One region of the Kitasatospora fiedleri genome, then DNA from elsewhere that is predicted to be linked to it. Evidence: riboswitches for the same ligand, from Rfam matches in the RefSeq annotation. Region 1 holds a riboswitch; the other holds the start of a gene.
What was found. Region 1 has a riboswitch for S-adenosylmethionine ahead of thrC (threonine synthase). Riboswitches for the same ligand answer to the same signal wherever they lie in the genome.
Positions count from the first base shown of each region.

Region 2: linked by a shared signal. The riboswitch ahead of QMQ26_RS10235 (aminotransferase class V-fold PLP-dependent enzyme) and the one ahead of thrC (threonine synthase) in region 1 are both predicted to bind S-adenosylmethionine.

Region 1 is NZ_OX419519.1:4,350,856-4,362,445, reverse strand. It holds gene QMQ26_RS20255 (HD domain-containing protein) at 1-15, shown strand, start outside; gene QMQ26_RS20250 (DUF4031 domain-containing protein) at 132-332, opposite strand; gene QMQ26_RS20245 (hypothetical protein) at 329-691, opposite strand; gene QMQ26_RS20240 (Uma2 family endonuclease) at 714-1,364, opposite strand; gene groL (chaperonin GroEL) at 1,486-3,108, opposite strand; gene QMQ26_RS20230 (cold-shock protein) at 3,432-3,638, opposite strand; gene QMQ26_RS20225 (MoaD/ThiS family protein) at 4,221-4,499, opposite strand; gene thrC (threonine synthase) at 4,540-5,820, opposite strand; SAM riboswitch class I at 5,838-5,965, opposite strand; partial or broken gene QMQ26_RS20215 (glucosyl-3-phosphoglycerate synthase) at 6,140-7,101, shown strand; gene QMQ26_RS20210 (alpha,alpha-trehalose-phosphate synthase (UDP-forming)) at 7,210-8,676, shown strand; gene otsB (trehalose-phosphatase) at 8,757-9,602, opposite strand; gene QMQ26_RS20200 (DUF3263 domain-containing protein) at 9,649-9,879, opposite strand; gene QMQ26_RS20195 (extracellular solute-binding protein) at 9,940-11,202, opposite strand; gene QMQ26_RS20190 (DeoR/GlpR family DNA-binding transcription regulator) at 11,387-11,590, opposite strand, start outside.
Region 2 is NZ_OX419519.1:2,173,245-2,184,834, forward strand. It holds gene QMQ26_RS10225 (rhomboid family intramembrane serine protease) at 1-67, shown strand, start outside; gene QMQ26_RS10230 (Lrp/AsnC ligand binding domain-containing protein) at 64-345, shown strand; gene QMQ26_RS10235 (aminotransferase class V-fold PLP-dependent enzyme) at 350-1,714, opposite strand; SAM riboswitch class IV at 1,762-1,879, opposite strand; gene trpD (anthranilate phosphoribosyltransferase) at 1,996-3,069, opposite strand; gene QMQ26_RS10245 (DNA-binding transcriptional response regulator) at 3,198-3,623, opposite strand; gene ctaE (aa3-type cytochrome oxidase subunit III) at 3,928-4,548, shown strand; gene qcrC (cytochrome bc1 complex diheme cytochrome c subunit) at 4,641-5,462, shown strand; gene qcrA (cytochrome bc1 complex Rieske iron-sulfur subunit) at 5,471-6,526, shown strand; gene qcrB (cytochrome bc1 complex cytochrome b subunit) at 6,523-8,184, shown strand; gene QMQ26_RS10270 (GntR family transcriptional regulator) at 8,293-8,658, shown strand; gene QMQ26_RS10275 (L,D-transpeptidase) at 8,726-9,973, opposite strand; gene QMQ26_RS10280 (cytochrome c oxidase subunit 4) at 10,193-10,609, opposite strand; gene ctaD (aa3-type cytochrome oxidase subunit I) at 10,606-11,590, opposite strand, start outside.

The DNA of each region.
Region 1 (11,590 bases):
GACCTCGAACGCTGACCCCGCGCGGCACCGGTGCGGCACCGGACGCTAGCCGCGCGCCCTCCGCACCCGCAGCCCCGCCGCCGTCAGCCGGGCCACCAGCTCCCGGCTCCGCACCGGCACCGCGCCCGGCGCTAGCGCCCGTTCGTACCAGGCCGCCGGGATGCCGAAGGGGGTCCCCCGGCCGGAGGCTGGGGGAGGTCATGCTCGAAGCCCGCCGCCGGGGCGCCCGACTCGGCGGCGACGGCGTGCAGTTCCACCAACGAGACGTCACCGACCAGGTGCGACCGCCACCTGCCGCGGCCGGGCCGCTCCGGCGGGTCGACGAGGATCACACCAGCCCCCCGACCGGGGCCACCACCACGCCGCGCTTGCCGCACACCCAGTGCGGGTCCGGCCCCAGCTCGGGCTCGACCCCGAGCGCGTGCGGGTCGTCCTCCTCCACCGCGCACGCGGTGCACAGCGGCCACCGCCCGTACGACTCCAACAGCGCGTCCTGCACGTCCTGCGCGATCAGCCCGAGCACGAACTCCCGCCCGTCCGGCCACTGTTCGAGCCACCAGCGGCGGTGCGTCACGGCGTCCTCCACCAACGAGACGATCGCCGCGTCGGCGACGTCCCGGGCGGTGAGGTCGGCGAGGATCAGCGCCCGCGCGTTGTGCAGGGCGGTTTCGAGGTCGGGACTACTGGCCATCCGCCCATTGTCCCGCACCCGGCTACGGCACCGGGAAGCCCGCCGTGTCCAGCTCGATCCCGAACGGCTCGGGCAACTCGACCGGCTTGCCGAACGGCACCCGCACGCTCTGCCCGTACGCGCCGTCGGAGGGCTCGGAGTAGAGCGTCACCGTCGGCCCCGGCTGGTCGAAGCGGTCGATCAGCAGGTAGAGCGGGACGGGCGCGTGCGCGTAGCCCCAGAGCTTCTTCGTCCGGTCCTGCCGAGCCGTGCTGCGCGAGGTGATCTCGACGGCCAGCAGCGCCTCTGCGGCATCCATCGGCCCCTCCTTCGGCAAGTCCGCCATCCCGGCCACGAGCAGATCCGGAATGTACAGCTTCTCCAACCGGGCGATCTGCACTCCCGCCGTCTGGAAAACCCCCAGCTCATCAGGCAGGTGTCGGATCAGCGCACGGCTGATCAGCACGGCGATCACGTTGTGATCCATGTTCGGCGGTGGCACCAACTGGATCCGGCCTCCCTCGATCTCGGTGCGCCAGCCCTCGGGGGCGTCCAGCTCCCGCCAGGTGTCCAGCAGGTAGGACCACTGCTGGTCCGACTCGACCGCCATGACCGCCATCGTCGGCCTCCCCTCTTCCTCATGACGCTGTTCGCCCTCAAGGTAGTCGGGCCCGAAGCCGCCGAAACCGTCCATGGCCCCAGCGTCCCACGAAGGGGTGACCCCGGCGAGAACGCCGCGAGGGCGGCCTCCCGAAGGAGGCCGCCCTCGCGGCGTGAGACTGACCGATCCGGGCCGGTGGGAACCGGCGGTCGGATCAGAAGTCCATGTCACCGCCCGGCATGCCGCCGCCGGCGGCCGCGGCGGCCTTCTCCGGCTTGTCGGCGATGACGGCCTCGGTGGTGAGGAAGAGCGCCGCGATGGAGGCGGCGTTCTGCAGGGCGGAGCGGGTGACCTTGGCGGGGTCGATGATGCCGGAGGCGATCAGGTCGACGTACTCGTTGGTCGCGGCGTTCAGGCCGTGGCCGGCGGGCAGGTTGCGGACCTTCTCGACCACGACGCCGCCCTCGAGGCCGGCGTTGGTGGCGATCTGCTTGATCGGGGCCTCCAGGGCCACGCGGACGATGTTGGCACCGGTGGCCTCGTCGCCCTCCAGCTCCAGCTTCTCGAACGCGACACCGGCCTGGAGCAGGGCGACGCCACCACCGGCGACGATGCCCTCCTCGACGGCGGCCTTGGCGTTGCGCACCGCGTCCTCGATGCGGTGCTTGCGCTCCTTGAGCTCGACCTCGGTCGCGGCGCCGGCCTTGATGACGGCCACGCCGCCCGCGAGCTTCGCCAGGCGCTCCTGGAGCTTCTCGCGGTCGTAGTCCGAGTCGGAGTTCTCGATCTCGGCGCGGATCTGGTTGACCCGGCCGGCGACCTGGTCGCTGTCGCCGCCGCCGTCGACGATGGTGGTCTCGTCCTTGGTGATGACGACCTTGCGGGCGGTGCCCAGCAGGTCCAGGCCGGCGTTCTCGAGCTTGAGGCCGACCTCCTCGGAGATCACGGTGCCGCCGGTCAGGATGGCGATGTCGCCGAGCATGGCCTTGCGGCGGTCGCCGAAGCCCGGGGCCTTGACGGCGACGGACTTGAAGGTGCCGCGGATCTTGTTCACGACCAGGGTGGAGAGGGCCTCGCCCTCAACGTCCTCGGCGATGATGACGAGCGGCTTGCCGCTCTGCATGACCTTCTCCAGCAGCGGGAGGAGGTCCTTGACCGAGGAGATCTTGGAGTTGGCGATGAGGATGTACGGGTCCTCGAAGCTCGCCTCCATGCGCTCCAGGTCGGTGGCGAAGTAGGCGGAGATGTAGCCCTTGTCGAAGCGCATGCCCTCGGTGAGCTCAAGCTCCAGGCCGAAGGTGTTGCTCTCCTCGACGGTGATGACGCCTTCCTTGCCGACCTTGTCCATGGCCTCGGCGATGAGCTCGCCGATCTGGGTGTCGGCGGCCGAGATGGAGGCGGTGGAGGCGATCTGCTCCTTGGTCTCCACGTCCTTGGCCTGGGCCAGCAGCTGGTCGGAGACGGCGGCGACGGCCTTCTCGATGCCGCGCTTGAGGGCCATCGGGTTGGCGCCGGCGGCGACGTTGCGCAGACCCTCGCGGACGAGCGCCTGGGCGAGCACGGTGGCGGTGGTGGTGCCGTCACCCGCGACGTCGTCGGTCTTCTTGGCGACCTCCTTGACCAGCTCGGCGCCGATCTTCTCGTACGGGTCCTCGAGCTCGATCTCCTTGGCGATGGAGACACCGTCGTTGGTGATCGTGGGGGCGCCCCACTTCTTCTCCAGGACGACGTTGCGACCCTTGGGGCCGAGCGTGACCTTCACGGCGTCGGCAAGCTGGTTCATGCCACGCTCAAGGCCGCGGCGGGCTTCCTCGTCAAAGGCGATGATCTTGGCCATCAGAAGTGGTCCTCCGGGACACGGTCGACTGCTCGGACCAAGGGGTGCCCGCGACGGACGGCCCAGGAGAGCGGGGGTCCCTTCCCCTACCGCTTCCGGGGCCTCACCGGCCCGGTCCGTTTGTCACTCTCACGCTGTGAGTGCTAACGCCAATGATTAGCACTCTGGGGTGGCGAGTGCAAGCCCATTCGGCCCCCGCCGACCGTCCCGCCGGGAAACCCGCGGGCGGTCCGGGCGGCCCCGGAAAGGCCGCAGGCCCGCCCCGGACGCGTCGCGTCGGGGGCGGGCCTGCGGTTTCGGTGCGTGCGGGTCCGCCGGGGCCGTCAGGCGCCGGCGGCGCGGACCATGTCGGCCTGCGGACCCTTCTGACCCTGCGAGATCTCGAACTCGACCCGCTGGCCCTCTTCCAGGGTGCGGTAGCCGTCCATCTGGATCGCGCTGTAGTGGACGAACACGTCCGCTCCACCGTCGACCGCGATGAAGCCGTAGCCCTTCTCGGCGTTGAACCACTTGACGGTGCCCTGAGCCATTCCGAACTCCCCTTGTGCTGTGCTGGGCCCTTCAGAGATCCGCAGGACGCGGACCCGGAGGTCTGGAAGACCGGCCTGGGGACTCCCCCCGTACGGCGCAGCCTCTGTCGCGGCTGAATGTATCCGGATATGCGCCCTCTGCAACAGGCCCAATTTCCGGGGAAACCCGCCACCCGGCGGGGGATGTCCCGGGCGAAAGGCGCATCCGCCGACAATTGCGGCGGGACATAACGGACGCGTCACCGCAAAACGCCGGAACAATTCTGACGGCGGCCTGACAGAAGGCGGGGAAAGCCGCCCGGCGCACGTCTCGGGGCGCGGGACGGAAGGCGGCCCGGCCGGGCGGGGCGCGGTGCGGTAATCGAGGATTGAACCGGGCCGGGGAGGGGAACAGCCCTGCCCGGCACTCTACTCCCCGGGCTCCGGCGGAATTCCGGCGGCCCGCCGGACGGGATAACCGCAGGTGCGCGGCCCATTGACCGCGGTACGCACGGAGCCGCCGCCCGGTTACGCACGGAGCCGCCGCCCGGTCCGGGTAATTGAATTCCGGACCGGGCGGCGGCTGCGGGAATGCGGGCCGGGTCAGCAGCCGCCGGCCACCGCCGGAATGATCGACACCGAGGCGCCGTCCTTGATCTCGGTCTCCAGGCCCTCGGCGAAGCGCACGTCGTCGTCGTTCACGTACACGTTGACGAAGCGGCGCAGCTTGCCGCCGTCGTCCAGCAGCCGGGCGGCGATGCCGGCGTGGTGCGCCTCCAGGTCCGCGATGACGGCGGCCAGGGTGGCGCCCTCGGCGGTCACCTCGGCGGCGCCGCCGGTGTAGGTGCGCAGGATGGTCGGGATGCGGACGGTGGCGCTCATGCGGTGCTCCTCGGGGCGTGGGGTGTCCTGCGGCTGGGGGTCAGGCGGTGGCGAGGCCGGCGGCGCGGAAGGACTCCAGCGTCGGGCGGATCACGGCGGTCATGCCGGCGTCGGCGACCGCGTCGAGGGTCTTGAGGCCGTCGCCGGTGTTGATCGCGACGGTCTCCTTGGACGGGTCGAGCAGGCCGTTCTCGACCAGCTTCTTCAGCACGCCGACGGTGACGCCGCCCGCGGTCTCGGCGAAGATCCCCTCGGTGCGGGCGAGCAGCTTGATCGCCTCGACCACCTCGGCGTCGGTGACGTCCTCGACCGCGCCGCCGGTGCGGCGGGCGATGTCCAGCACGTACGGGCCGTCGGCCGGGTTGCCGATCGCCAGCGACTTGGCGATGGTGTCCGGCTTGACCGGCTTGATCACGTCGCGGCCGGCCTTGAAGGCGGCGGAGACCGGGGAGCACCCCTCGGCCTGGGCGCCGAAGATCTTGTAGGGCTTGTCCTCGACCAGGCCGAGCTTGATCAGCTCCTGCAGGCCCTTGTCGATCTTGGTGAGCTGGGAGCCGGAGGCGATCGGGATGACGATCTGGTCGGGCAGCCGCCAGCCGAGCTGCTCGCAGATCTCGAACGCCAGGGTCTTGGAGCCCTCGCCGTAGTACGGGCGCAGGTTGACGTTGACGAAGCCCCAGCCCTCGCCGGCCGGGTCGCCGATCAGCTCGGAGCAGAAGCGGTTCACGTCGTCGTAGTTGCCGTCGATGCCGACCAGCTCGCCGCCGTACACCCCGGCCATCACGACCTTGCCCTGCTCCAGGTCGTGCGGGATGAACACGCAGGACTTGAAGCCGGCCCGGGCGGCCGCGGCGCCCACCGCGCCGGCCAGGTTGCCGGTGGAGGAGCAGGAGAGCGTGGTGAACTCGAAGGCCCGGGCGGCCTCGATCGCGCAGGCCACCACCCGGTCCTTGAAGGAGTGGGTCGGGTTGCCCGAGTCGTCCTTGACGTGCAGCTGCGCGGTGAAGCCCAGCTCGCGGCCCAGGTTGTCGGCCTTGACCAGCGGGGTCCAGCCCGGGTTCAGGTTCGGCTTGCCGGCCACGTCGGCCGGGACGGGCAGCAGCGGGGCGTAGCGCCAGATCGACGCCGGGCCGGCCTCGATCCGCTTGCGCAGCTCCTCGGCGTCGTAGCCCGTGTAGTCGTAGGCGATCTCCAGCGGGCCGAAACACTCGGGACAGGCGAAGTCCGGGCCGAGCGGGGAGCGCGCACCGCACTCGCGACAGGACAGCGCGGTCGCCGGACCGAGGTCGACGGTGGTGGGTGCGGCGGTGTCAACAGCCATGGTGGCGAGGCCCTTTCTCCTCATCTTCCCCGGATCGCGGTCGCGTCCGGGACGGAATTGGCACCTGTCCCGCCGGGCCTGCAGGCCGCGCGGGAGGGTTGCCGGGACTTCAACGGGCCGTTCCCTCAGTCCCTCTGGATGAGCTCTGTGAAGTTGTGGTCGTACGCTGCGAGCGACCCCCGGGTGCGAAGGCGCGATCGCGATACGAAGACTGTATCCGAAGGCCCGCTCGGACCGACCCCCGCGTCCGACACCCGAGACGAACCGAGACAGGGAGCGAGACGTGCCGGAGCAGCCCGAGCCCGGGGTACTGCCGGAGGTGGCCGACTGGCTGCGCCGCCGTTCGTGGACGGCCGCCGACCGGCCGCTCGACCTGCTGCTGGCCGCCAAGCGCGCCGCCGGGGCGGCCGGCACGGTGAGCGTGGTGCTGCCCGCGCTGGACGAGGAGTCCACCGTCGGCGAGATCGTCGCCGCGATCCGGGCCGAGCTGGTCGAGCGCGTCCCCCTGGTGGACGAGCTGGTGGTGGTCGACTCCGGCTCGCGGGACGGCACCGCCGCCGCCGCGGCCGCGGCCGGCGCCCGGGTGGTGCACCGCGACGCGCTGCTGCCCCGGCTGCCCGCCGAGCCGGGCAAGGGCGAGGTGCTGTGGCGCTCGCTGCTCGCCACCAGCGGCGCGATCGTCTGCTTCGTCGACGCCGACCTGCGCGAGTTCGACCCGGCGTTCGTCTCCGGCATCATCGGCCCGCTGCTCACCGACCCCGGCCTGCACCTGGTCAAGGCCATGTACGACCGGCCGTTCGAGGCCGACGGCGCCGTCGTCCCGGCCGGCGGCGGCCGGGTCACCGAGCTGGTCGCCCGCCCGCTGCTCAGCCTGCACTGGCCGCAGCTCGCGGGCTTCGTCCAGCCGCTCGGCGGCGAGTACGCGGCCCGCCGCGGCCTGCTGGAGCGGTTGCCCTTCCCGACCGGCTACGGCGTCGAGCTCGGCCTGCTGGTGGACGCCCTGGAGCTGGCCGGGCTGGACGCGCTGGCCCAGGTCGACGTGGGCGTGCGGCACCACCGGCACCAGGACGGCCAGGCCCTCGGCCGGATGGCCGCCACCATCTACCGCACCGCCCTGGAGCGGCTGGACCGCGCCCACCGTCTCAAGGCCGACCCCGACCTGGTCCGCCCGCTGCTCACCCAGTACACCCGCACCCCGGCCGGCTTCACCCCCGCACCCACCCCGTCCCGGCCACCGAACGGCCCCCGATGGCCACCGTCCCCGAGTACCGCGACCGCTGACCGCCCGGCCCCGGGCGGCGCGGTCCGCCGGCCCCGCCCCCCACTGTTCACCTGCCGCGGGCCGCGCCGAGTGGTTTGGTCCGGTGATCGCACGGCAAGGTTGGCTGTATGGCCGATCACGTGTCCGAACGCTCCCAGCAGTCCGGAGCCGCCCCGATCCTGGTGGCCTCCAACCGCGGCCCGGTGTCCTTCCGCACGGAGGACGACGGCGCGCTGACCCTCCGCAGAGGCGGCGGCGGTCTGGTCTCCGGGCTCTCCGCCATCGACGACCCGAACGCGGTCTGGGTCTGCGCCGCGCTCTCCGACGCCGACCGCACCGCCGCCCGGCAGGCCCCCGACGGGCGTCTCGACCGGGCCGGCCACGACGTCGGCGGACAGGCCGTCCGGATGCTGGACATCGATCCGGAGACCTTCGCCCGCGCCTACAACGGCGTCGCCAACTCCACCCTCTGGTTCGTCCACCATCTGCTCTACCAGACGCCCGTGCAGCCCGCCTTCGACGCCGACTTCCGCACCGAGTGGGACGCCTACCGGGCGTACAACACCGCCTTCGCCGAGGCCCTCGCCGCCGAGGCCGCCCCCGGCGCGGCCGTCCTGGTGCAGGACTACCACCTCTCGCTGGCCCCCGCGCTGCTCCGGGACCTCCGCCCCGACCTGCGGATCGGCCACTTCTCGCACACCCCCTGGGCCCCGCCGGACTACTACCGGCTGCTGCCCGACGACGTCGCCGCCGCCGTCCTCGAAGGCATCCTCGGCGCCGACCGGGCCGCCTTCCTCACCCGGCGCTGGGCGCTCGCCTTCGCCGACTGCTGCGAGGCCCTGCTCGGCGCGCGCGTCGACCGCGAGGCACTCACCGTCACGCACGCCGGCCGCACCACCCGGCTGGGCGTGCACGGCCTCGGCGCCGACGGCGAGTTCCTGCGCGAACGCGCCCACCGGCCCGACGTCGACGAGCGCCTCACCGCCCTGCGCGCGGCCGTCGGCGACCGGCGCACCATCGTCCGGGTCGACCGCACCGAGCTCAGCAAGAACATCGTCCGCGGCCTGCTCGCCTACCGGCACCTGCTGCGCACCCGCCCCGAATGGCTCGGCAACGTCGTCCACGTCGCCTTCGCCTACCCCTCGCGCACCGACCTCGCCGAGTACCGCGACTACACCGCCGCCGTGCGGCGCGTCGCCGAGGAGGTCAACGCCGAGTTCGGCACCGACGACTGGCAGCCGGTCCTGCTGCACGTCGACGACGACTTCCCGCGCTCGCTGGCCGCCTACCGGCTCGCCGACGTCGCCCTGGTCAACCCGATCCGCGACGGCATGAACCTGGTCGCCAAGGAGGTCCCGGTCGTCTCCGACCGGGGCTGCGCCCTCGTGCTGTCCCGCGAGGCCGGCGCCCACGCGGAGCTCGCCGAGGACGCGATCACCGTCAACCCGTTCGACGTGGTCGCCACCGCCGACGCCCTCGCCGAGGCGCTCGCGATGCCCGCCGCCGAACGCGCCGACCGCAGCAAGCGCCTCGCCGCCGCGGCCACCGCCCTGCCGCCCCAGCAGTGGTTCCTGGACCAGCTCAAGGCACTCTGAACGCACGACCTGAACGCACGGCGTACGCGGAACCGGGGGCGCGGGAAAGACCGCCGCGCCCCCGCCGGTGCGCGCGCCCGCTACCGCAGCAGCTCGGTGAGCCCGTTCAGCAGGTCGACGATCCCGGCCGGCCCCGCCACCACCAGGTCGGCGCGCTCGGCGAGTTCGGCGACCGGCGGCTCGCCGGTGACGGGACCGCTGCACACCAGCAGGCCGGGCCAGCCGGCCGCGCGGCGGGCGGCGACCTCCGCGTAGGCGGCGAGGTCGCCGAGGTCGTCGCCGGCGAAGAGGACCGGGCCCGCGTCCCGCTCGGCCAGGAAGCCGCGCAGGGCGACCCCCTTGTCGATCCCCGGCGGGCGCAGTTCGACGACCATCCGGCCGGGCTCGACGACCAGCCCGTGCCGCCGCGCCAGCTCGCCGAGCGGGCCGCGCAGCCGCTCCAGCAGCGCGTCCGGCTCGGGGGCGCGCCGGGTGTGGACGGCCAGCGCGCGCTCCTTGTCCTCCACGAAGGTGCCCTCGGGCGCGCCCAGCTCCCGCAGCAGCGAGGGGAGTTCGTCCCGGACGGCGGCCACCCCGGGCGGGGGCGGGGCGGCGGTGACGGCGTCGGTGCGGGCGTCCCAGCGTTCGGCGCCGTAGTGGCCGAGGACGGTGAGGTGCTCCAGGCCGGGGGCGCCGGCGAAGCCGCCGTAGGCGGCGGCGGTCGCGGCCGGGCGCCCGGTGACCACGACGACCGCGCCGATCAGCGGGGCGAGCGCGGAGAGGGCGGGCACGACGCCCGGATGGGCGCGGGCCCGCTCGGGGTCGGCGACGATCGGGGCGAGCGTGCCGTCGAAGTCGAGCCCCACCACGGCGGACTTCGGGTCGGCGAGCAGGCCCGCCAGTCCGGTCCGCCCTGCCTCGGTCGTGATCTGTTCGGCGATTCCCATGCCCCGACGCTACCCGCCGACGGGGGTCGGCAGCCCTCCCGCGGGCTCACTGCCGGGCGTCGCGCCGCTCCTGCCGGACCCGGCGCAGCCGGTTGACCAGGACCGGGTCGTGGGCGAGCGCCTCGGTCCGGTCGAGCAGGGCGTTGAGCAGCTGGTAGTAGCGGGTGGCGGAGATGCCGAGCTCCTGCCGGATCGCCTGCTCCTTGGCGCCGGCGGTCCGCCACCCGCGGGCTTCCAGGGCGAGCACCGCCCGGTCGCGTTCGGTCAGTTCGGCCATGCGTCCAGGCTATGCCCCGGAACCGTCGGCCCCGCCCCCGCGCGCCGCCGGCCCCGTCCGTCAGCCCTGCCGGGCCTTGGCGGCCTCCGCGACGGCGGTGGTCTGGAGCTCGCCGAGCACCTGCTCGCCGCCGGACTTCACGGCCTTGCCCATCTGCTGCTTGATCATGCTGCTGACCTTGTCCCAGGACGGGTCGCCGTAGGGGTAGAAGCTGGCGGTGGGCAGGTTCTGCAGGAACTGCGCGAGGTCCTGGTGGGCGGGGTTGGCGGACATGTCGTCGAGGGTGTCCTGGGTGACCGGGAGCAGGTTGTACTCCTCGTCGAAGGCCAGGGTGTTCTGCTTGGAGAGGGTGAAGTTGAGGAACTTCTTGATCTCCGCCCGGTGCCCGTTGGCCTTGAAGGCCATCAGCCAGTCGGCCACGCCGAAGGCGACCTCCTTGACCTCCTTGCTCCGGCGCGGGACCGCGGAGGTGCCGTACTGGACGCCGGCGTCGGTCGCGGCCTTGATCAGCCCGGGGTGGCCGTTGAGCATGGCGACCTGGCCCTTGGCGAAGGCGGCGAAGGCGTCCTTCCGGTTGACCTGGCCGGGGTCGTCGTAGGTCAGGCCCTTGTCGACCAGGTTGGTGCGCAGCCACTTGAAGGTGTCGCGGTTCTGCTGGCTGTCGATGGTGTAGTTGCCGACGCTGTCGGAGAGTTCGCCGCCGCCGCTCATCGTCCAGATCATCGACTCGGCCTGGGCCTCCTCGGGTCCGAGCGGCAGCGCGTAGGGGGTGACGCCCGGGACCTTGCTCTTGATCAGGTCGGCGTCCTTGCGCAGGTCGTCCCAGGTGACGGGCGGGGCGGTGATGCCGGCCTTCTCGAAGATGGTCTTGTTGTAGACGAACACCCGGCTGGAGGAGATGAACGGGATGCCGTACTGGCTGCCGAGCACCTGGCCGGCCTTGCTGAACGAGCTCAGCAGGTTGGCCTGGGCCTCCATGGAGAGCACGTCGCCGACGGGGTAGAGCCGGTCGGCGGCGACCTGGTCGGCGAAGCCGCCGGTCTGCACGATGTCGGGGGTCCTCCCCTTGGCGATCAGGTCGGCGACGTGCTTGTCGATGTCGTCCCAGGAGACCACGTCGACGTGCACCTTGACGCCGGAGTTGGCGGCCTCGAAGTCCCGGGCCACCTTGTTCCAGTAGACGCTGCTGCTGTTGGAGGCGTCGGTGCCGTAGTCGGCCGCGACCAGGTCGAGCGTCACGTCACCCCCGCCGGACAGGACGCCGCAGCCGGCCAGCAGCAGGCATCCGACGAGGGGCAGGGGGAGCAGCGCTGATCGCTTCACGGGGGTACCGCCTTCAGGAGGGTGACAGCGGCGACCCTGGCAGCTACCGCGCGCAGTGGTCCAGACCTGTAGGGACGGAAGTTATCGAAGTGTCAGATCCCGTTGCGCCCCGCGCAACGCCGGTGCCACCACCGTCCGGTATCCGGACGGTCGGGCCGTCGACGCGCGCGGGCCGTCCGGGCGTTCAGGCCGTCAGGACGGCGATCCCGGCGTCGGCGAAGGCGTCCGCCAGCTCCTGCGGCACCTGGCCGTCGGTGACCAGGGTGTCGACCGCCTCCAGGCCGCAGATCCGGGCGAAGGCGCGGTGGCCCAGCTTGGAGGAGTCGGCGGCCACCACCACCCGCCGGGCCCGCTCGGCGAGCAGCCGGTTGACCGCCGCCTCGCCCTC
Region 2 (11,590 bases), 2.2 Mb from region 1:
CGCGTGGGCCGCCCGTCCGGCGGGCGATACCCTGGGCGCACCTTCTCGAACAGGAGTCGTCCAGTGATCACCGCGATCGTCCTCATCAACACCGACGTCGACCGGATTCCCGAGATCGCCGAGGCGATCGCCGCCATCGAGGGCGTCAGCGAGGTCTACTCCGTCACCGGCACCTACGACCTGGTCGCGATGGTCCGGGTCCGCAACCACGAGGACCTGGCCGAGGTGATCCCCGGCCGCCTCAACAAGGTCCCGGGCGTCTCCAACACCGAGACCCACATCGCCTTCCGCACCTACTCCCAGCACGACCTGGAGGCCGCGTTCTCGCTCGGCCTGGACGGCTGAGCGCTCAGCGCTGCTGCTGGGTGTCGACCACGCAGCGGCCGCCCTCGTTGCGGTAGGTCCACTTCGCGCCGTCGCTGACCAGCTCGCGCACCGCGGTCAGGAACCGGTCCAGGTGCTCGACGGGCGTCCCGGCGCCGAAGCTGACCCGGATCGCGTTCAGGCTGCGCTCCCCCGGCAGCGAGGACTCCGGCGCCCCGCACTCGCTCGGGGCGCTTTCCTCGCCGCCGAGCAGGGTGCGCACCAGCGGGTGCGCGCAGAACAGCCCGTCCCGGACGCCGATGCCGTACTCGGCGGAGAGCGCGGCCGAGAAGTGCGAGCTGTTCCAGCCGCGCACCACGAACGACACCACGCCGACCCGGTCCGCGCCCTCGCCGAACAGGCTGAGCACCCGCACCTCGGGGATCGCCGCCAGGCCCTCGGTCAGCTTGGCCACCAGCGCCCGCTCGCGGGCCTCCAGCGCCTCGAAGCCGGCCTCGTCCAGCGCCCGGCAGGCCGAGGCGATCGCGTACGCGCCGATCACGTTCGGCGAACCGGCCTCGTGCCGCGCCGGGCCGGTGTGCCACTCCACCGCCACCGAGCCGTCCAGCTCGCGGGCCACCGTCCGGCTCGCCCCGCCGCCGGCCAGGTACGGCTCCGCGGCGTCCAGCCAGTCCGAGCGGCCCGCCAGCACTCCGGCGCCGAACGGCGCGTACAGCTTGTGCCCGGAGAACGCCACCCAGTCGACGTCCAACTCCCGCACCGAGACCCGGTGGTGGGGCGCCAGCTGGGCCGCGTCCAGCACCACCCGGGCGCCGTAGCGGTGCGCGACGGCGGTCAGCTCCCTGACCGGCCACAGCTCGCCGGTCACGTTCGACGCCCCGGTCACGCAGAACAGCTTCGGCCCCTCGGCCGCCCCCAGCAGCGCCTCCTCCAGTGCCGCCACCGCCTCCGCGTGCGACCGCGGCGCCCGCAGGTAGCGCACCGTCAGGCCCTCGCGCCGCCACGGCAGCAGCGAGGCATGGTGCTCGGTCTCGAACGCGAACACCTCGGTCCCGGCCGGGACCGCTCCCGCCAGCAGGTTCAGCGAGTCGGTGGTCGCCCGGGTGAACACCACCTGGTCCCCGTCCCGCAGGCCCAGGAACTCGGCGACGGTCCGCCGGCTCTGCTCGAACAGGTCGGTCGACAGCTGCGACAGGTACCCGGCCCCCCGGTGCACCGACCCGTAGTACGGCGCGTACGCCGCGACGTCGTCCCACACCCGCTTCAGCGCCGGGGCGCTCGCCGCGTAGTCCAGCGCCGCGTAGCCGACCTTCTCGCCGGAAGCCAGCGGCACCTCGACGTCCCCGCCCAGCACCGCCAGCGGCTCGCAGATCTCGGTGGTCACAGACATGGGTGCACTCCTCCACAGGGTCAGGACCCCGGAGGAGCTGCACCGGAAGTCCGCGCTTGCCGCGCGGACTGGTCGCCGCACGGCCTGGTCCTCACCCAGGGCACCCCGCCACGGACGGAGGGTTGCCGGACAGCCAGCTGGGGCTTCGCGCTGTCACTCATGACCTGGCGAAAACAGTACACGAGACGCGTCCCGTCTCAACACCCGTCCACATGGCGAGAAGGCGCGGGGCGGCCGAGGGGCCGGGGGAACGACGGCCCCGGCCCCCGGACGGGCGTCCGCTACGCCTGCGTCGCCTCCGCCCAGCGCTTCAGCAGCGCCCCCGCCGCCCCCGAGTCGATCGCCGCCGCGGTCCGCTCCATCGCCGCCGCGATCTGCGCGGTGAGCGGCGCCTCCCCCAGCTCCAGCGCGACCAGCGCGGCCGCGCTGTTGAGCAGGACGGCGTCCCGCACCGGTCCGCGCTCGCCGTTCAGGACCCGCCGGGCGACGTCCGCGTTGTGCTCGGCGTCGGCGCCGCGCAGGGCCTCGATGCCGACCAGCTCGATCCCCACCTCGCGCGGGTCGAACCCGGTCTCCGTCACCTCGCCGCCGCGGATCACCCAGACGTGCGAGGTGGTGGTGACGGTCAACTCGTCGAGCCCGTCGTCCCCCCGGAAGACCAGCCCCTGCGCGCCGCGCCGGGCCAGCACGCCGGCGATCAGGCCGGCCAGCCGGGTGTCGAAGCAGCCGACGGCGTGCGAGGTGACCTTGGCCGGGTTGGTGAGCGGGCCGAGGATGTTGAAGACCGTCGGGACGGCCAGTTCGGCCCGCGCCTGGGCGGTGTGCCGCATCGAGGGGTGGAACCTGGCGGCGAAGCAGAAGGTCAGGCCGACCTCCTCGGCCACCGCCGCGACCCGGTCGGCGGGCAGTTCCAGGTTGATGCCGAGGCGGCCGAGCACGTCGGAGGAGCCGGAGGCCGAGGAGGAGGCCCGGTTGCCGTGCTTGACCACCTTCGCCCCGGCGGCGGCCGCGACCACCGCGGACATGGTGGAGATGTTGACCGTCCTGGCCCGGTCGCCGCCGGTGCCGACGATGTCGACCGCCGGGCCGGGGATGTCCAGCGGCACCGCGTGCGCGTACATCGCCTCGACCAGGCCGGCGATCTCCTCGACCGTCTCGCCCTTGCCGCGCATCGCGATCAGGAAGCCGCCCACCTGGACGGGGCTGGCCTCGCCGCTCATGATCCGGTCCATCGCCCAGGCGGTGTCGGCCTGCGAGAGGTCGTTGCCCTGGAGCAGCGAGCTGAGCAGGTCGGGCCAGGTGCGGACCACCTGCGCGGGCTCGCTACCGCCGTTCGCAGAGTGCGCGTTCACCATGGCTGACTCCAGCTCTCGTCATCGTCCCGGAGGAATCCCGAAGAAACGACGTCAGCCTATCGAGCGAGCGGGGACGGCCGCCCCGGGTTGCCGCCCCCTTCTCTCCAGCTGAGACGCGGCGGCGCCGGTCAGCGCCCGGCGGGCGCCCGCCGGGCGAGCCGGGCCCGCAGCAGCGCGGTCGCGGCGTCGGCGAGGCCGACCGGGTCGACCGGGTGGGAGATCGCGGCGTCGGCCCGGCTCCAGGCGGCGAGCCAGGAGTCCTGCGGCCGGCCGATCACCACCAGGACCGGCGGGCAGCCGTAGATCTCGTCCTTCAGCTGCCGGGTCAGGCCGAGACCGCCGACCGGGGCGGCCTCGCCGTCCAGGACGCAGAGGTCGACGCCGCCCTTCTCCAGGGCCCGCAGCACCGCGGGCGCGGTGGCGCACTCCAGGTAGTCGAGGGCGGGGACGTCCGCGGCGGGCCGCCGGCCGAGGGCGAGGGTCACCTGCTCACGGGTGTTGCGGTCGTCGCTGTAGACGAGAACGGTGAGCGTCTCGTCGGAGTGCTGCGCCATGGCCCCTGCTTCCTGGTGCTCGTCCTCTTATATGTGTGCTCACGCCGGGCGGCCCCGACCGAACGGCCCAGTGTGACCCGGGCCACGTCCTTGGACGGATGCTACTCCCGCGCGCCCGTCCTGCGGAGACCCCGACGCGATCTCGCTCAAGCCGCCGCGCCCGGGAGTCACTCCGGCGGCCCAGCGCGCTCACCCGCTCGAACAACCGTCAGAAAACGGGCGGTGCGCGAGGCGGGCATACCTCACGCACCGGACACTCCGAGGGAGACCCCCCGGCGTGAAGACGGAATAAGGGACCGACATAATGTCCGTCGTGGCGACAGCAACAGCAACAGAAACCGGACACGCGCACGGAGCGGTCAACAGGCCGAACCTGGTCAGCGTCGGAACCATTGTCTGGCTGAGCTCGGAGCTGATGTTCTTCGCGGCCCTGTTCGCGATGTACTTCACCCTCCGCTCGGTCAAGGGTGCCGAGTTCTGGCACGAGAAGGCCCATGCCCTCAACGTGCCGTTCTCCTCGGTCAACACCACGATCCTGGTGCTCTCCTCGCTCACCTGCCAGCTCGGCGTGTTCGCCGCCGAGCGCGGTGACGTGAAGAAGCTGCGCTCGTGGTTCACGATCACCTTCGTGATGGGCGCCATCTTCATCGGCGGCCAGATCTTCGAGTACACCGAGCTGGTCAAGAAGGACGGCCTGTCGCTGTCCTCGGACCCGTACGGCACGGTGTTCTACCTGACCACCGGCTTCCACGGACTCCACGTGACGGGTGGTCTGATCGCCTTCCTGCTGGTCCTCGGACGGACCTACGCGGCGCGGCGGTTCACCCACGAGCAGGCAACCGCGGCGATCGTGGTGTCGTACTACTGGCACTTCGTCGACGTCGTGTGGATCGGCCTGTTCGCGACCATCTACCTGATCAAGTAACAGCCGCCCCGCCCCTGACCCGGCGTCACCTTCGACGCCTGGGAGTCGGGGGCAGGCTGCTGCCGACCAGATCCTGACACCGGGGTTATTCCGTGAAAAAGCTCTCCGCACGACGGCGCCACCCACTGGCGGCGGTCGTCGTTCTACTTCTCGCCCTGGCGGCCACCGGGGGGCTGTACGCCGCTTTCGCGCCCGCCGAGAAGGCGCAGGCCGACAGCTCGGCGCAGTCGCTCGCCATCGACGAGGGCAAGAAGCTCTTCGCCGTCGGCTGCTCCTCCTGCCACGGCCTGAACGGCCAGGGCACTTCTGACGGCCCGTCGCTGGTCGGCGTCGGTTCCGCGGCGGTCGACTTCCAGGTCGGCACCGGCCGCATGCCGGCCCAGCAGCCGGGCGCCCAGGTCCCGCGCAAGAAGACCATCTACTCCCAGGCCGAGATCGACCAGCTGGCCGCCTACGTGGCCTCGCTGGGCCCGGGCCCGGTCGCTCCGGACAGCAAGCAGTACCAGCCCTCCGACGACCCGGTGACCAACGCCGAGCAGGTCGCCAAGGGCGGCGAGCTGTTCCGCACCAACTGCGCCCAGTGCCACAACTTCGCCGGCAAGGGCGGCGCGCTGACCAACGGCAAGTACGCGCCGTCGCTGGAGGGCGTGGACGCGAAGCACATCTACGAGGCCATGCAGACCGGCCCGCAGAACATGCCGTCCTTCCCCGACACCACCATGCCGGAGGAGCAGAAGCGCCAGATCGTGGCCTTCGTCCGCCACACGAACGACGAGCCCAACCCCGGTGGTCTCGCGCTGGGCAGCCTCGGTCCGGTGACCGAGGGCCTGTTCGGCTGGATCTTCGGTCTCGGCGCGCTGATCGCGATCGCGATCTGGGTCGCCGCCCACACCACCAAGGCCAAGAAGTCATGAGCCACGACATGTCAGAGAACCTGCCCGAGGCGCACGACGCCTCCCACGGCACGGCCGTCGCCACCCACGGCGACCCGTTCGCCGACCCGGGCCTGCCGGCCCACGAACCGCGTCGGACCGACATCGACGAGCGGGCCGCCAAGCGGGCCGAGCGCCAGGTGTCGCTGCTGTTCGTGGTCTCGATGCTGGCGACCGTCGGCTTCATCGCGTCCTACGCGTCGATCGACGCCGACAAGCTGGTCTACATCTTCCCGCTGGGCCACGTCAGCGCGCTCAACTTCGCCCTGGGCATGACCCTCGGCGTGGCGCTGTTCTGCATCGGCGCGGGCGCGGTCCACTGGGCCCGCACCCTGATGTCGGACCACGAGATGCCGGCCGAGCGCCACCCGATCGAGGCCGACGACGACGTCCGCAACGACGTCATCGAGCAGTTCAGGACGGGTGCCGCGGAGTCCGGCTTCGGCCGCCGCAAGATGATCCGCAACACCCTGATCGGCTCGATGGCCCTGGTGCCGCTGTCCGGCGTGGTGCTGCTGCGCGACCTCGGCCCGCTGCCGGAGAAGAAGCTGCTCCACACCAACTGGGTGGAGGCGACCCCGGCCCAGCCGATCAAGCTCGTCAACATGAACACCGACGAGCCGATGAAGCCCGAGGACATCGTCCAGGGCTCGCTCACCTTCGCGAAGCCCGAGGGCCTCGAGGAGTCGGCCGAGGACTTCCAGCAGCGGATCGCCAAGGACGCCCTGATGCTCATCCGGATCGCCCCGGAGGACATCAAGGACGACAAGTCCCGCGAGAAGGGCTTCGAGGGCATCCTCGCCTACTCGAAGATCTGCACCCACGTCGGCTGCCCGATCTCGCTGTACGAGCAGCAGACCCACCACGCGCTCTGCCCCTGCCACCAGTCGACCTTCGACCTGGCGGACGGCGCTCGCGTCATCTTCGGCCCGGCCGGCCACCCGCTGCCGCAGCTGAAGATCACCACCGATGAGCAGGGCTACCTGGTCGCCACCGGCGACTTCGACGAGCCCGTCGGCCCGAGCTACTGGGAGCGTCCGCGATGAGTTCCGCAAGCGGCACCAACACCGGCGCCTCCAAGCCGGCCAGCACCCGCGCCAAGCCCGCCAACAAGGCCGAGGCCGCTGCCGACTGGGTGGACGGCCGGGTCGGGATCTACTCCCTGGCCAAGGCCAACCTGCGCAAGATCTTCCCGGACCACTGGTCCTTCATGCTCGGTGAGATCTGCCTCTACAGCTTCATCATCATCATCCTCACGGGTGTGTACCTGACGCTGTTCTTCAAGCCGAGCATGGCCGAGACCGTCTACCACGGCTCGTACCTGCCGCTGAACGGCATCCGGATGTCGGAGGCGTACGCCTCCACGATGAACATCAGCTTCGAGATCCGCGGCGGTCTGCTGATCCGGCAGATCCACCACTGGGCCGCCCTGGTCTTCGTGGCCGCGATGCTCGTGCACATGATGCGCGTCTTCTTCACCGGCGCCTTCCGCAAGCCGCGCGAGATCAACTGGGTCTTCGGCTTCCTGCTGCTGGTCCTGGGCATGTTCGACGGCTTCTTCGGCTACTCGCTGCCCGACGACCTGCTGTCCGGCACCGGCATCCGCTTCATGGAGGGCGCGATCCTGGCGGTGCCGATCGTCGGCACCTACATCCAGATGTTCCTGTTCGGCGGCGAGTTCCCGGGCACCGACATCGTCCCGCGCTTCTTCACCATCCACGTGCTGCTCATCCCGGGCATCATGCTGGGCCTGCTGGTCGCGCACCTGATCCTGGTCTTCTACCACAAGCACACCCAGTGGGCGGGCCCGGGCAAGACCGAGAAGAACGTCGTCGGCATGCCGCTGATGCCGATCTACATGGCGAAGGCCGGCGGCTTCTTCTTCCTGGTGTTCGGCATCATCGCGGCGATGTCCGCGATCGCCACGATCAACCCGATCTGGGCCTACGGCCCGTACCGTCCGGACCAGGTGTCGACCGACGCCCAGCCCGACTGGTACATGGGCTTCTCCGAGGGCCTGATCCGCATCATGCCGGGCTGGGAGATCTCGGTCTGGGGCGGCCACACGCTGAACCTCGGCGTGATGGTCCCGCTGGCGGTCTTCCCGATGGTCCTGGTCGCGATCGCGATCTGGCCGTTCATCGAGTCCTGGGTCACCGGCGACAAGCGCGAGCACCACATCCTGGACCGCCCGCGCAACGCCCCGGTCCGCACCGCGTTCGGCGCGGCCTGGATCTCGCTGTACCTGATCCTGCTGGTCGGCGGTGGCAACGACCTGTTCGCCACCCACCTGCACCTGTCGATCAACACGATCACCTACACGGTGCGCATCGGCTTCTTCGTGGTCCCGGTCCTCACCTTCTTCGTCACCAAGCGCTGGTGCCTCGGCCTCCAGCGCCGCGACAAGGAGAAGGTGCTGCACGGCCGCGAGTCCGGCGTCATCAAGCGCCTGCCGCACGGCGAGTTCGTCGAGGTGCACACCCCGCTGGCGCCGAAGGACCTGCACACCCTCACCGCCCACGAGCAGCCCCAGCCGCTGGAGCTGCCCGCCGAGACGGACGAGAACGGCGTGGCCCGCAAGGCCGGCGTGATCACCAAGACCCGGGTGAAGCTCTCCGAGGGCTTCTACGGCGAGGGCAACCAGATCGCCAAGCCCACCACCGAGGAGTACCACGAGATCACCAGCGGCCACGGCCACCACTGATCCCGGGTAGCTGTCCCGCCACGTCAGAACCCCCCTCCGGCTCCGGCCGGAGGGGGGTTCTGGCATCTCGGGCCGGAGCCCGACCTGACGCCCTGTTATGTTGACCGGGTGCACGTGGCGATCGATCACCAGTCCCCCACCCCGCCCTACGAGCAGGTCCGCTCGCAGATCGCGGCCCGGGCCCGCACCGGCGAGCTCCCGGTCGGCCTGAAGCTCCCCACCGTCCGCGCGCTGGCCGAACAGCTCGGCCTGGCCGCGAACACGGTGGCCCGCGCCTACCGCGAGCTGGAGGCCGACGGGGTGGTCGAGACCCGCGGCCGGGCCGGCACCACCATCGCCCCCACCGGGGACACCTCGCACCGCCTGGCCGCCACCGCCGCCGCCGAGTACGCGGCCCGCGCCGCCCGCCTCGGCCTCACCCGCGACGAGGCACTGGCCGCGGTCGCCACCGCCCTGGACGCGGCCTACCGCTGACCCGCGGCGGACAGCGGCGAGGTCCGCCCGGCGGGAGCCTCGCTCCCCGGGCGGACCTCGCCGCGCCTCACCGGCCCGTCGGGCTCGCGCTCGGACCGGGGTTGACGCTGGGGGCGGGCATCGCGTTCGCCGCGTCCCCGGACGCCGCCGTGCTGACCGGCTTGCCCAGCGCGCTGTGCTTCACGTACTCGTCGAAGCCGATGTTCCAGTCGCCGAACCCGTTGCCGAACGGCTCCATGTCGTGGCCCTTGCTGTTGACCACCTGCACGATGTCGCCGACCCGGGTGTTGTCGAAGAACCACTTGGCCTCGTCGGTGCTCATCCCGGTGCAGCCGTGGCTGACGTTCTCCTTGCCCTGCGACGACACGGACCACGGCGCGGCGTGGACGTACTCGCCGCTCCAGGTGACCCGGGTCGCCCACTTCACGTCCAGGTCGTAGGCCTCGCTGCTGCCGGCCGCGATGCCGATGGTCTCGCTGCTCATCCGGACGTCGGACTCCTGCCCGAGCACCACCTTGACGCCGTTGCGGGTGTCGAAGCCGGGCTTGCCGGTGGTGACCGGGATGGTCTTCACCACCTCGCCGTTGCGCTTGTACGTCAGCTGGTCGGTGGCCGCGTCGACCAGCGCCTCGATCCGGTCGCCGGTGCGCAGGTCGAGGGTCTGCTCCTCGCCGCCGTAGACGCCGTCGGAGAGCGGGACGCCCGGCAGGTCGTAGGAGAGCTTGACGGTGGTGTTGGCGGGCCAGTAGTCCTGCGGCCGGAAGTGCAGGTTCTCGTCGTCGACCCAGTACCAGGCGCCGGTCACGGCGGGCTGCGAGGTGACGGTCAGCCCGCGTTCGATCTGCTGGCGGGCCGCCGGGTCGGTGACCGGCTCGGAGAGCTTGACGGTGAGCGGCTGGCCGACGCCGTAGACGCCGCTGCCGGAGCTGTCGGGGCCGAGTTCGGCGGTGACGACGTGCTGCGCCTCGGCGGTGGTGAAGGTGGAGCCGGTCTCGCCGTGGCCGCCCTTGCCGTCCTCGGCCGCGACCTTGACGGTGTACGCGGCGCCGGCCCGGAGCGGGTCGGTGGTCCGCCAGTGCTGCTGGTCGGCGGCGAGTTCGCCGGCCACCGGCTTCCCGTCGGGGTCGGTGACGGTGACGGCGTCGAGTTTCGCGGTGCCGTCCGTGGTGACGCTGAACGCCTGTGCCGGGTCGGCCTGCTCCTCGGCGGCCGAGGTGTGGACCAGCGGGGTCACGTCGATCTGACGGGGCGACGAGTCCTTCTCCGCCGAGTCGTTGTCGGAGGAACAGGCCGCGGCGGGGGCCAGCACCAACATGGCGGCCAGCGCGGTCCGGGTACTGCCGGCTATCCGAGAGCCCTTCAACGGAACCTCCCAGGGGTGTGAACCTGCCTCAGAGCGTAGGAAGGCGTCACCCGGTCGGCACTCCGGGTAACCCGGTCGGGGGACGGACGCCCGGCCCGCCCCGGGAACGACGGGGGCCGGGCACCCCCGAGGGGGGTGCCCGGCCCGCCGTGCGGCTGCGCGGTCCGGAACCTACTGGTTCTGGTTCTCGCCGCGGTAGAACTCGAAGACCCAGCCGAACAGGCCGACCAGGAGGATCGGGATCGACCAGAACAGCAGCCACCAGCCGAAGACCACGCCGAGGAAGGCCAGCGCGCCGCCGATCGCCAGCGAGAGCGGCTGCCAGCTGTGCGGGGCGAAGAAGCCCAGCTCGCCGGCGTCGTCCGCGACCTCGGCCTCGGGGTTGTCGCCCGCGCCGGTGTCCACCCGCTTGGCGGTGAACGCCAGGTAGAAGCCGATGAAGGCGGCCAGGGCGAAGGCCAGGAAGAGCGCGGTGGTGCCGGCGGCCTCCAGGCCGTGGTCCGACTTACCGGTCCAGACCATGTAGGTGATGGCGATGGCCAGGATGAAGACGGCCAGACCGGCGAAGATCTTTCCCTGTTCCTTCATCGGGCGTCACCCTCATTCTTGCCCTTGCCCAGCGACGGACGGTCGTACTGCGCGGGGGTCACACCCTCGAAGTGCTTGGCCGGCTCACCGTGGTTCTCCAGGTAGTCCAGCGCGGCGATCTCCGGGTGGTGCAGGTCGAACGCCGGGGACTCGGAGCGAATCCGCGGCAGGGTGGTGAAGTTGTGCCGCGGCGGCGGGCAGGAGGTCGCCCACTCCAGCGAGCGGCCGTAGCCCCACGGGTCGTCGACGTTGACCTTCTCGCCGTACTTGGCGGTCTTCCAGACGTTGTAGAGGAACGGCAGGATCGACAGGCCGAGCAGGAACGAGCCGATGGTCGAGACGGTGTTCAGCGTGGTGAAGCCGTCCGAGGCCAGGTAGTCGGCGTAGCGGCGGGGCATGCCCTCGGCGCCCAGCCAGTGCTGGACCAGGAAGGTGGTGTGGAAGCCGATGAACAGCGTCCAGAAGGTGATCTTGCCCAGGCGCTCGTCCAGCATCTTGCCGGTCATCTTCGGCCACCAGAAGTGGAAGCCGGCGAACATCGCGAAGACGACGGTGCCGAACACCACGTAGTGGAAGTGCGCGACGACGAAGTACGAGTCGGAGACGTGGAAGTCGATCGGCGGCGAGGCCAGCAGCACGCCGGTCAGGCCGCCGAACAGGAAGGTGACCAGGAAGCCGACCGTCCAGAGCATCGGGGTCTCGAAGCTCAGCGAGCCCTTCCACATGGTGCCGACCCAGTTGAAGAACTTCACGCCGGTCGGGACCGCGATCAGGAAGGTCATGAACGAGAAGAACGGCAGCAGCACCTGCCCCGTCACGTACATGTGGTGCGCCCACACCGTCACCGAGAGGCCGGCGATGGCGATGGTCGCGGCGATCAGGCCGGAGTAGCCGAACATCGGCTTGCGGCTGAACACCGGGATGATCTCGGAGACGATGCCGAAGAACGGCAGCGCGATGATGTAGACCTCGGGGTGGCCG